3 regions of the Paenibacillus violae genome follow, and region 2 is predicted to be linked to each of the others. Evidence: riboswitches for the same ligand, from Rfam matches in the RefSeq annotation. Region 2 holds a riboswitch; each other region holds the start of a gene.
The links. A riboswitch is a leader RNA that binds a small molecule or an ion and turns the genes downstream of it on or off. The one in region 2 is predicted to bind ZMP and ZTP.
Positions count from the first base shown of each region.

Region 1: it holds a riboswitch for ZMP and ZTP, as region 2 does, so the genes downstream of both, RQP52_RS15430 (bifunctional 5,10-methylenetetrahydrofolate dehydrogenase/5,10-methenyltetrahydrofolate cyclohydrolase) here and RQP52_RS08375 (GNAT family N-acetyltransferase) in region 2, are expected to answer to the same signal.
Region 3: it holds a riboswitch for ZMP and ZTP, as region 2 does, so the genes downstream of both, rpiB (ribose 5-phosphate isomerase B) here and RQP52_RS08375 (GNAT family N-acetyltransferase) in region 2, are expected to answer to the same signal.

Region 1 is NZ_JAWCUD010000004.1:325,107-329,276, reverse strand. Features, by position in the region: gene RQP52_RS15445 (ABC transporter transmembrane domain-containing protein) at 1-743, shown strand, start outside; gene RQP52_RS15440 (hypothetical protein) at 778-1,299, shown strand; gene RQP52_RS15435 (hypothetical protein) at 1,475-1,975, shown strand; ZMP/ZTP riboswitch at 2,034-2,112, shown strand; gene RQP52_RS15430 (bifunctional 5,10-methylenetetrahydrofolate dehydrogenase/5,10-methenyltetrahydrofolate cyclohydrolase) at 2,169-3,020, shown strand; gene RQP52_RS15425 (CBO0543 family protein) at 3,113-3,568, shown strand; gene RQP52_RS15420 (TolB family protein) at 3,700-4,170, shown strand, end outside.
Region 2 is NZ_JAWCUD010000002.1:295,848-300,017, forward strand. Features, by position in the region: gene RQP52_RS08365 (class I SAM-dependent methyltransferase) at 1-174, opposite strand, end outside; gene RQP52_RS08370 (Gfo/Idh/MocA family protein) at 294-1,391, opposite strand; gene RQP52_RS08375 (GNAT family N-acetyltransferase) at 1,466-2,542, opposite strand; ZMP/ZTP riboswitch at 2,593-2,672, opposite strand; gene RQP52_RS08380 (CBO0543 family protein) at 2,739-3,239, opposite strand; gene RQP52_RS08385 (alpha/beta hydrolase) at 3,293-4,170, opposite strand, start outside.
Region 3 is NZ_JAWCUD010000015.1:30,692-34,861, reverse strand. Features, by position in the region: gene RQP52_RS31600 (serine hydroxymethyltransferase) at 1-537, opposite strand, end outside; gene RQP52_RS31595 (TIGR01440 family protein) at 580-1,185, opposite strand; gene rpiB (ribose 5-phosphate isomerase B) at 1,197-1,655, opposite strand; ZMP/ZTP riboswitch at 1,759-1,839, opposite strand; gene RQP52_RS31585 (low molecular weight protein arginine phosphatase) at 1,897-2,499, opposite strand; gene RQP52_RS31580 (manganese efflux pump MntP) at 2,615-3,175, opposite strand; gene RQP52_RS31575 (L-threonylcarbamoyladenylate synthase) at 3,240-4,170, opposite strand, start outside.

The DNA of each region.
Region 1 (4,170 bases), on a different contig from region 2:
GGGGCTCTCTGTCGGGTGGGGAGCGGCAGCGACTGTCCATTGCAAGAGCGCTTCTGCGGAAGCCGAAGTTGCTGCTGCTCGATGAAGTCACATCGGCGTTAGACCCGGCGACGGAGGCCGATATTAATGAGTTGATAGCGCAAAGCCGGAAAGACAAAACGATTATTTCCGTTACACATAGACTAGCTTCAGTCGTGCACGCCGATGTCATTTATGTATTTAAAGACGGACGGATCATCGAAAGCGGCACCCATCAAGAGCTTCTGGATCAAAAGGGGGAGTATGCGAATCTTTGGGAGAAACAGATCGGGTTTCATCTATCTCACGATGGTCTACATGCGACTGTGGATGTCAATCGGCTTGCTAAACTGCCGTTCTTCCAAGGCATTGAGACAGCGCTTTTAAGTGATATCGCTACCTTGTTCTCAACAGATACGTGTAAGGAAGGCGAAGTAATCGTTCGTGAAGGCGAAGAGGGGAATAAATGCTACATTATCGTTCGAGGCAAATTTGAAATTGTGAAAAATATTCCGGACAAAGGCGAGATACGTGTTGCCGTTCTGCAGGATGGCGATCATTTCGGGGAAATTGCGCTGCTCCGCAACACATTAAGGAATGCAACAGTGAAGGCACTGAGTCCTGCGGTACTGCTATCGGTCAGACGAGAGGCTTTTCACCAGTTGACGGCAGAGTATCCACAGATTTTACAAACATTGCAGCAGACATTATTGAGCCGAATGTAGAGGCTTCGTTGCGGAAGGAGTGAAGGTAAACGTTATGACGGCTAGTATTTACAAACGGTGCGTCACTGATGATGATTTGGCTAAAGTGAGTTTGTTCATTCTGGAAAACCGGCGGGATATGCATCCCTCGTATTCGGCCACCGACACGATAACGATGTTGTATTCGTTCATCAAGTATGGTCAGTTGATTCAGGTGGTGGATCAAAACGTACAGCGTATTATTGCGGCAAGTGCTTATTACCTTGGAACACCAGAGCACGATTACGAAGATAAACACATCGCTTTTGTAGAGATGGCCATAGCCGACCGTGCGTATCGAGGATCAAGGCTCTTCATTAAAGGATTGCGCTTCTTGGTAAGCGAGATTATGTCTGACAATCCGGACGTCCAGGAAGTGAGATTTGCAGCACTTGCAGATAATGTATATTTATGTAGATTGTATGCGAAATTTGCCGACATAAGCCATGAAGAGGATAGCATACTTGGCAAACAAATGAAATTTGGTGTCAAAATTAACAATTTGAGAGCTTTCTTAGATAAATTCGTAAAGGTATAATATACATATGACAGACAACTATCCTTGATAAGGAGGCGTTATGCATGATTGTAATTCCACCAAGCATTAAAAAAGGTACGAGCAAAGGCGGTTTCGGTAAAATCGTCAAAGACAACGAGAATTTGCGAGCTAATCCGGTATAATGGGTTTCGAATTCCGTACTTGCAAGTTCGAAATGGATTTTGAAGCTTACATCCGTTTTTTGATTCAGCAACAAGCCTTTTTGAACTTGCCATATCCTTTCGCGATGAAGCTCGCTTTCATGGGCAGTCCACTACAGTTCGGGCAAGCCATGCTGATTTTCAACGATGAGACTTACGATATCGTAGGTGCGGCGGGTTTCGTGTACGGCACAGGGGCAAATGATTATGAAGATCGAGAGATTTGTCAGGTCGAGATTGCCTTTATTTTGGAACAATATCGGCGTACACCGCTATTTCTACGTGGTCTTGAAGCGTTATTAAGCCTTATTAAAGCTGGTAACCCAGACGTGAAGCAGCTCCAGTTCTGGAGTTCTTCTGACAATAAGGAGATACAGCCAATTGTTTCTAGGTGGAGTAGCTTGCCTGGATTCCAATCATCAGTTGTGAATAATTTAACCTTCTACAAGTTTTCATTCGATGAGTTGGAAGCTTATTGCAGGCGAATTGGAACGACGGGAGTAAGGTCTGGGTAGTCTTTTTTCCATACGCATTGAAAACTATCGCTATAGTTGTTATTATGTTTTCATACAAGTAACTGTGTGTGACTGGCGGAACATGGGGAACCATGAGGGAGCACATAGATAATCAGCCGTACGCCTGGGCAGAGGTAAGGGGATATCCCCTTACCTCTTTGCGTTTCAAATTTACTCAAAAGGGATGATTAAAATGTCGAAAGAAACATTAATCTTGGATGGTAACCGGGTCGCAGACGCCATAAAGGCATCGCTGAACAGTAGAATTCAAAACTTGTCCAATCAAGGCGTCGTTCCTTGTTTAGCGACCGTGTTGGTCGGCGACGATCCTGCTTCAGCAACTTATGTACGGATGAAAGGAAACGCATGCAAGCTACTGGGGATTCAATCTATTCGTGTTACTCTTCCTGAACACACGACTACGATGGAGTTAATTGCAGCCATTCACAAGCTTAATGATGACAACAGCGTGCATGGGATCTTGTTGCAGCACCCAGTCCCGAAGCATATCGATGAAAGGGCAGCTTTTGAGGAGATTCATATTGATAAAGATGTCGACGGTGTAACGACGTTGGGATTTGCTCAAAATGCTTTTGGATTTGCTGAGTTCCCTTCCTGTACACCAGCGGCAATCATGGCCATTTTAGACCATTACGAAATTCCTGTTGAGGGCAAACATGCGGTTGTTATTGGAAGAAGTCCAATACTCGGCAAGCCGGTTTCTCTGATGCTGCTAAATAAGAATGCAACAGTTACGACCTGCCACTCAAAAACAGCGAATTTGGCCGATATCGTGCGCTTGGGAGATATTGTCGTAGCTGCCGTGGGGAAACCTCGCTTTGTTCAAGGCGATTGGCTAAAACCAGGCGCTATTGTCTTAGATGCAGGTTACAATCCTGGAAACGTAGGCGATGTTGATTATGACGCTTGTTGTGAGGTAGCTTCGGCCATTACACCGGTTCCTGCCGGGGTTGGTCCAGTGACCATTGCGACCTTGCTCAAACATACGGTCGATGCGGCTGAAAAGATAGCAAACAAGCGATAGGCATAGAGCGTCCGAGCCTGCAAGTTCGCAAACATCATATTTTCACCAACAACGGGTCATACTAGGGGATCTAGAGTAAAGAGGTGAAAATCATGTTATTTAACATTATTGCAGGCTTTTTAATCCCCTGGATATTTGGCATTTATCTGTACAGGAAATCTCGAATTATTGTGTTTCTAATCTTTCCTATTACGGTTACAATATCTAGCTTGATCAATGATACCGGGTATCATCTGAATTTTTGGGATTTTACCCCATTGATTGAGAATGATGAGACACTTTCAGCACTTCCGCTTGATATTGGGCTTTATCCCGTTATGGCCGGTTATATGATTTATTGGATTCGAAAAAATAATCGGCATGCGTTTCTGAAAATAGGCTTTTTTTGCTTGGCTACGACTGCGCTGGAATATATGGCGTTTATTTTTGGGAAAGTAGAATACAGCAATCATTGGAATATAGGTTGGACCTTTGCATCTTATATACTTGCTTATAGCCTGGTTTATTTGTATTACAGGCTTTTGGTAAGATACGGCTATTGGAAATGAAAAACGCTTATTGCTCTTCGGGCCAGTGGTCAGAGGGAGTTGATAAGCGTTTTTTTGTTGCTCTTTATTCAGGAATAATTTGGAACAACCTGCAAAAAATATTTCTGTACGATTTGAAAAGGGGGCAACCGATGAAAATTAAAATTATGTTCATTAGCCTGGTGATTTCAGTCTTATGCGGTAATGTCGGATTCGCTGAACCAAGGCAATCTGTACAAGCTGTGTTTGTGCGCGGCGGCGATCTATGGGTCCAAAAAGACGATAAGGAGCTGCAAGTTACACGAAATCAAAAGGTAAGCGAGCCCAAATGGTCAGCAGATGGGAAGTTCATTGCTTACTCACTTGCCCTTGGAGAACAGCAGCACGAGATATGGGTGTACAGCTTGGAGGCGAAAAAGCATAACCGTGTGTATCCAGGCGGTGACAATTTTCAGTGGTCTCCAAACAGGAATGATCTTGCTTTTAAAATAGATGGCGTTCTGAATACCGCAAGGATTGGCCGCGATAAAGTGGATCCCTTTAAAAATGTAACTCTGGGTGTGGATAACTACTCATGGGTACCTGATGGCAGTGGATTTCTAGTATCGTCACCTGCTCAGCTG
Region 2 (4,170 bases):
GAAGTGACACTGGAAGTGCAACAACGACTTACCGGAAACATCGCCTAGTTCCTCTCGTTCGATTGGGGTCAAGGTAATTTTGCCTGCCTTAAACCCGGAGATATCGTATCTTTTGGCATTGACGGCTGTACGGGCGTTCCAGTGTTCGCGGTTCCGTTCCGTATAATCAGTCATAGCAGTCACGCTCCTCTGACGTTCTGTCTTGTGATAACAGCAGCCAGCTTGTGATAAAACATAGATATACGGATAGCTCGTTCCAATATGCCTGTTCTTACTTCCTAATGCTCGTTCATTTAGGAGGAAGCATTTGCACCGTCGTGCGCCCAAGGCTGAGTTGTTGTCGTTAACTCTTCCCCCGACTCGATGGCCGCTTGCATCATAATAGACAAATAATGATCCTGCATAGCCTCTTCCAACCCATAGCATTCCGGCCCACCTTGCAGATAGTCCGCCATCTTGCTTAAACTCGTAGCGATAGCAATCTCATCGTCAGATAAGCGGCTAGGAACAAATGGATTTTCATATACCCATTCATCATTTGCTGTAATGCCTCGGTGATAGTACCCTTCAAGGTTACCATTATGGCCAGTATCGATTCTTCGCAGATCACCGTATATCGGTGTTTTGAAATCCCGCAAATAGCGGTACGTTTCGTCTGTTAGTTCTCCGCGGTTTCCACGAACGAGGATGCGATTTTTGCGAACCCAAGAAAAATACTGATCTCCTGTAAAATCAAACAGTGCCAGCTTATTTCCGAAGGAAAGTGTAACGATATCCTGGACAGAATCAGCCATGACTTCACTTTCGGGAGGTCCATTACGCCCAGGACCTTTCACCAGATTCGACGTAAATCTCTGTCCCCGGATGACGGCATTCTCGAAGTCAATGCCTAGCAACTTTCGTATCAAACTAATGCCATGGTAACCATGAGCTGCCGAGACTTGCACTTGAGAAACGTCGCCTAGTTTGCCGGACCTCACTAAAGCAATACGCGCAGCATGCATCGGTTGATACAAGTATTGTTCGGCTACCTGTACGTGTCCTTTCAGCTTTTTCAGGGATTCGTACAAGTCGATCATGGTCGCGATGTCCTTAGCCGGAGGTGTCTCTGTCAAAACGGGAATTCCCCGCTCAGCTAATTCCAATGTGCAGGAAGGCGCTGCCTCCCATGGGACGCATACGACCGCGAACTGAATTGGCCCGCTTGAAGCGAAAGACTCCATATCACGATAGGTTTTCACACCCCACTCATCTTCAATCTCCTTGCCGCGTTCCTCGTCACGGACTAGCATCGTACGGACGGTGAAATGCTGGGGCAGCGCTTTGGCAATCCGCAAATAAAAATCGGCTCTCCACCCTCTGCCGACAATACCGAATTCTATTAATGACATGACCGTTCTCCTCGCTTTCGTTAAATGCCACTATGATAATAGAAAACTTACAAGTTTTACTAAATTTTATTTTACTAAAGGATCTGCCGTTCATACAAGTGCGCGGTCCATCCTTGAGCTTCATAGCGTCCACAAAACGCGAATCCTTCACGGGTATAATATCTGTTGAGTGTCTTGTTATCAGCCATACAATCAAGGCGAATCCAAGATTTCCCTTTTTCTCTGATATAGCTTTCCGCCCAATTGAGCAACCGCGTGCCTATCCCCATGCCTGGATAGTCCCGAGAGGTCGCCAAACGATGCACATAGCCAGCATTTTCGTGGAATTGCTCGCCCCAGATCTCTTCGTCCCTCCATTGAATGGAAAAACAGCCGACGGGTACTCCTTCCATGTGCGCCACAAAAAACTCATCCTGTCGAATCAAATCGAACACATACGCTTGCGTAAACCTCTCCTCACGCCACTGAATAAAGCCTTGCGTCCGCTCAATCCACCTGGCTGCATGAACCAGAAGCTCTCGCACCGACTCTGCATCTGCCAGTTCTGCTCTGCGAATGTCCAGCTTGCCCTGCCAACAGTACTCCAGCCGTGCAGCTGTTTCCATCGCCAATGCTTCACCTGACAACCTTGCTACAACATGTAACGCCGCATCAAATCCTGTAGTTACACCGCCGGACATGACGATTCTTCCGTTATCAACATACCGGACATTCTTCACAACTGTCGTACCAGGTGAAAGCATGCCCTGTAAAAGGTCGTACGCCATCCGATTCGTTGTCACACGAAGCCCCTCCAATAAATCCGCTTTCGCCAGCAGTAAAGCGCCTGTACATATGGAGAGCACAATTTCGGCGTTGTTCGCCGTTTCACGCACCCAATTGATCAGTGGCAAATTGTTTATTTCTGTGCGAGCTCCCCACCCTCCAGGCACAATGAGAATGTCAATTGCAGGGCAAGTATCAAAACTAAATTGTGGCGTAATAGTGATACCGCTAACGGTTGTCAATGGGGTTGCCTTTTCGGCTACCGTAAAGACCTGAAAATTGCTGCTCAAATACCCAGCCACCCCAAATACATCATGAGGACCGGTAAAATCCAACGTATCAACCTTATCGTACAGCACAACTCCGACATGCCTTGTCCTCTTCATCGACATCATCTCCTCAGAAATAAAAAAGAGCACCTGACCCATTGGATCAAACGCTCTGCCCAGGCGATCGGCTATATGACATACGCGCTCCCCCGTAGTCCTCTACGTTTCGCCAGTTACGCATACCAGAATTTCCCTTTATTATACAAATAAAAAATGAAGCCGTCTAGATGAATACACTTATTTCCTGAACCGATCATTTAATTGGAACTTTAAATAGGACTAATAAACCAAAAGCGAGTGTTATGGAAATCACATACGTAAGTATTGGCCGACTGAAATGTAAACGAAGCATTGGAAACGTGATCATATTAAATACAACGGAATAAAGCATGGTCCAACCGTTAAAATGTTTAATCGCTCCTGTAAACATGTATATGACTTCAATGAGGGAATAAATGACGACCCATAATCCTATCCATAATGTTGCTTTAGCAACTCCTTTTGGGTATAAACCAAGGAATATCAGCGTTGTAGCTGCAAATGCCACTAAACAACATATTTCAGTACCTATCCCACTATGAATTGGAGGCTTCGACTGATGCTGCCATAGAGGGTAATCTTTTGTCAGCAAAATATAAAATACGTCTCCAAGCAAGAAATATAACATTGTTGCATGGTATTTTTGCCAATTTCGCCAGTCTCCCCAACGCCATGCCGAAAGGACAGATAATATAGCCATAGCAATGAAAATCATTTCGAATACCCCGTAACATTGCATCGTTTTACTTGTATTGTTCCCAGATCCATTTACACGTATGCTCTCTCACTTTCACGGATCCATGCATTTGCAAGCAGAATAGCTCCTCTTGCTGCAGCTGTGTCCGCAAGCGCGTTGAGCATGAGGAAATCATGAATTGTACCTTGGAAGCGTACAGCTGTAACCCGAACCCCGGCTTCTCTCAATTTATTCGCATATGCTTCTCCTTCATCCCTTAGTACGTCTGCTTCAGCTGTAATCACAAGTGCTTCCGGAAGTCCTTTCAGTTGTTCTATGGAAGCTCTTAAGGGTGAGGCGGTTATTTCCGCTCTCTCTCCTGGATCAGTTGTATACTGGTCCCAGAACCATTTCATAGCATCCTGGCGAAGGAAATATCCTGTTGAAAAGTCTTTATAAGACTCCGTCTCAAACGACGCATCAGTGACTGGATAAAAAAGCACCTGTTTGCGGATCTGAGGACCTCCGCGCTCTTTGGCCATTAAGGTAATGGCAGCGCTCATATTACCACCGACACTATCCCCTGCAACTGTTATGTTGTTTGAATGTAATCCCTTTTCTTTTCCATGCTCGGCAACCCATTTTAGAGCGGCAAATACTTCCTCAATCGCAACCGGATATCTTGCTTCCGGCGACAGGCTGTAGTTTGTAAAAACAACTGCGGATTGAGACCCAACCGCTAATTCTCGAGTTAATCGGTCATGCGTATGGACATTTCCGAAGACCCAGCCTGCACCGTGAGTGTAAAGAATTACTGGTAAGGAGCCCGAATGGTTTTGAGGACGAATAATCGTTAGAGATATGTCCCCTTTGAGCCCTCCCGGGATTGTTAAATTCTCCACGTCAACAGGCAACTTGGCGATAGGTCCGTTTTGAACTTCGTCAACGGTTTCCCTTCCTTTTTTCGGCC
Region 3 (4,170 bases), on a different contig from region 2:
AATCGTGCGCGGGTAAGCACTTGCGCCAGCAACTAACATGCGAGGCTTATGTTTGAAAGCCGCTTTACGAACATCGTCGTAGTCGATGCGGAAGTCTTTTTCACTTACACCGTAAGCAACGAAGTTGTAAAGAATACCGGAAGCATTAACAGGGCTGCCGTGTGTTAAGTGACCACCGTGTGCCAGGTTCATACCCAGAACGGTGTCACCAGGGTTAAGAGCTGCCAAGTAAACAGCCATATTCGCTTGTGCACCAGAGTGCGGTTGAACGTTCGCATGTTCAGCTCCGAAAAGCTCTTTCGCGCGATCGCGAGCGATATCTTCGACGATGTCTACGTATTCGCAGCCGCCGTAGTATCTTTTGCCTGGGTAACCTTCTGCGTATTTGTTAGTCAGTACTGTACCCATCGCTTCAAGCACGGCTTGGCTGACGATGTTTTCAGAAGCGATAAGCTCAATTTTGTCGCGTTGACGACCAAGTTCTAGATTCATAGCTTCTACGATTTTTGGATCTTGCTTACTTAGAAAGTTTGTCATATGGAATTCCTCCTAAAGGATAATTTATATCTATAAGTTAACCTAGCAATCCGCATCTGGCGCGGCTTGCTGATAGAGCTGCTCGGCAGCCTCAGGTGTGTAGACTGCTCTCGTCCCGCCAATCAGTTTAGGCCGTGTAAAGGCCATGGTCACATAAGCATGACCCATATTCCGTACGGGCGGCCGTGCAGGCACAGCAACCCGCCGCAAATGCATCCCGATCAGCGTACTGCCAATATCGATCCCGGCATGCGCTTGAATCGTCTCGACGACTACGGGCTTTGCGAAGTGGCGGTACGCGTATGAGGCCATTGAACCGCCGGCTTTTGGCACAGGAATAACCGACACTGGCTCAAGCTGAGGGGAGATCGCGAAAAGATCTTCCTCAATGACAAGCGCGCGGTTCAAATGTTCGCAGCACTGAAAAGCCAAGTGCAAACCGAACTCGCGGCTGATGCGCTGCGCCGTTTCAAAAATCGGCCGCGCTGCATCCAACGTCCCCGAAGTCCCAATCCGATGACCGAGTATTTCACTCGTGCTTGTACCAATGACCAGAATGTGACCTGGTCGTAGATTGCCCACCTTTACCAACTCGCGAAGATTTGTTTCCAAATCTTCTGCAATCGTGTGAAGTATGGAATTTGTCATGGTGGTCACCCTTAAGGATGTATCGCGAAGCGATCTTCGATGCTTTGCAACTTGTTAATGCGGTTCTGGTGACGCACACCTTGCGAAAACTCTGTTTCCAGCCAAATTTTCACGATTTCCTCGGCAACACCCGGCCCAATGACACGCTCACCTAAAGCAAGCACATTCGTATCATTGTGCTCCCGTGTGGCTTTAGCAGAAAATAGATCGTGAACCAGCGCGCAACGGATGCCTGGAACCTTATTCGCAGCGATCGACATCCCGATGCCTGTTCCACAGATCAGAATCCCTTTGTCTGCTTCCCCGGAAACCACATCTTCACAAACCTTCAGTGCATAATCCGGGTAATCGACGGAATCTGCACAACTGCATCCATAATCTATGACCTGATGGCCCAAGGATTCAATAAAAGGAATAATAACATCTTTCAAACGATAGCCTGCATGATCCGCACCTAACGCAATTTTCATGGATAGAACGCTCCTTTGCTTGTTCGAATTCGACCCTTCTATTATATCCCAAAGTCCACCAGAAAACGAAAAAAAGAGCTGACACGCTAAGAATAGCGCGTTGCTCTTTTGCCCAGGCGACCGGCCGTATAGCTCAATGCTCCATTGTGGTTACTCCCACTCGTCGCCAGTTACATTGAGTCTTGCTTGATAAATCCATCTTATCGCATTATGCACGAGGTGTAAAGATGTCTTTCGCAAATCATTTCCCAGACTGCGGATCCTCTTTTCGCTCGCGAAGCTTTTTAACCAATTTATCTAAACTACCGCTGATTTCATTCGCTGTTTGCCGGTAAACCTCCAATGGGCCGCCGAACGGGTCGGAAATATCGTAATCCGGAATGGCATCTTCCAACAAATAAATACGATTTCGCTCTTCAACTGTTACCGTTTGTGAAAGAGCCTGCTTCAGCTGAAGTTCCGTCACCAGCTTTTCTCTTTCCTCAATCGCTTGAAGGATACGCTGATCGTCCTCTACATATTCTTTGAGCGTAAAAATCTTATCAATCGCGTCCGGATACCGCTGGATAACCGAACGTTTATGTCCCATCGTCATCGTCAAAATAAGATCCGCCCACTTCACTTCAGACTCCTGAATCGCTAATGAGCGAATAGGCTCTTTGAACCCTGCCTCTTGCAGCAGCGTTGCACTATTTCGGGAGATCGGAGTGCCCGTCATCGCGGATACGCCAGCTGAACGAACTTCTGCCGCAAGTCCTTCTTGGTGCACCCTGATACGCAGCAAACCTTCTGCTAATGGACTGCGGCACGTATTTCCTGTACAGACAAATAGAATTCGCAACATGAGATCCTCCTCAGAGTTTTGCGTAGCAAAACTTTCTTCGTAAGCGTAGGCTGAGTTTTGCGTTAGCAAAACTTTCTTCATAAACATAAGCAGAGCCTGCTCCGCCTCTATTGTATCATAGCAAAAACTTGATCCCAAACGCGAGCAGAATTAGCCCGCCAAACGCTTCGCCATACTCGCCAACCCAGCCGTTCACCCGTCTGCCAACCAATAAACCAGCTACAGAGAGCAGCGCGCCGAACAAACCAAATACAAGCACGGTTAACAGGATATCCGTCGCAAACATGCCTAAGGATACACCTACTGAGAACGAATCTATACTTACACTAAGCGCAAAAATCGTAAGCCCCCATATAGATCTATGATCAAAAGAGGTTGCTTCCTCTCCACGGATTGAACTATACACCATATGGGAGCCCAAGAGAATGAGCAAACATCCGCCGGCTGCAGTGGCCACATTGCCAAGCAGAAGCGAAACATATTGTCCCATAAATATGCCCATTAACGGCATAATGATATGAAAAATACCGATCACCATGCTAATTTTAAAAATATCCAACAAGCGAATCCCCTTCATGCCGATGCCAATTCCTAAGGAAAAAGCATCCAGACCCAAGGCTATCGCCATGATGAATATGGTGATGATCTGCCCAAATTCAACGCCAGTTACGAGCATAAGTGCTGTCCCCCTTGTCCGCTTTCTTAACCAAGATATGCGGACAAACTGGGAATCATGCTAGCTAAACACGTACAAGCCGGTGACCGGCTGCCTTGCGCAGACGGTTCATAATTGCCTGACCAATCCCTGTTTCCGGGCAGCCTTCTGCAGCAATATACTGAATCCCTTGCTGATCAAATTGCCTTAATGCAGCGTAAAGCCCCTGTGCGATCTTTTCCGGTTCCGCTAACGAGCCGCAGGCAATTACCAAATCAGCTTCAAATAGAGAAGCCCTTTCCTCAAAAGTAAGGATTCCCGTCGATTGCCCTCGCTCCCTAGCGGCTTGAATGTCGCGCTGAATCCAATCAGCCACTGCTTCAGCATTGTCTCCATATACAATATGCATGTATCCCTTTGGCGCATAATGCGTATACTTCATTCCCGGAGCACGGGGCGTTTCTGAGACCTGCACATCTTCCCGCTCAGGCTCATGAATTCGAATAGCCGGCAGTGCGGACTGCAGTTGCTCTGCTGTAATGCCGCCTGGACGCAAAATATACAGCTCACCATTAACAAGCTGAATCACTGTCGACTCAACACCGACCCCCGTCCCGCCGCCATCCACAATACCACCGATCCGGCCGTCCAGATCTTCTCGCACATGTGACGCCAGCGTTGGACTCGGTCTGCCAGAACTATTGGCGCTAGGGGCTGCTATAGGAAGCGCTGCTTTTCGAAGCAGCTCCAGGGCCACAGGATGATCAGGTATACGAATGCCTACCGTCGTAAGACCGGCAGTCACCAACGGCGAAATGCCGCCTGTTTTCACAGGCAGCACGATAGTAAGAGGCCCAGGCCAGAATGCCTCCATAAGCCTATGATGGTCAGGCGTGACACTATCAGGCTCAATGAGATCTGAGAGCTGCCCCGCATCCGCAATGTGGACGATCAACGGATTATCGGACGGCCGTCCTTTGGCTGAGAAAATACGCTCTACCGCTGTGGTATTCGTA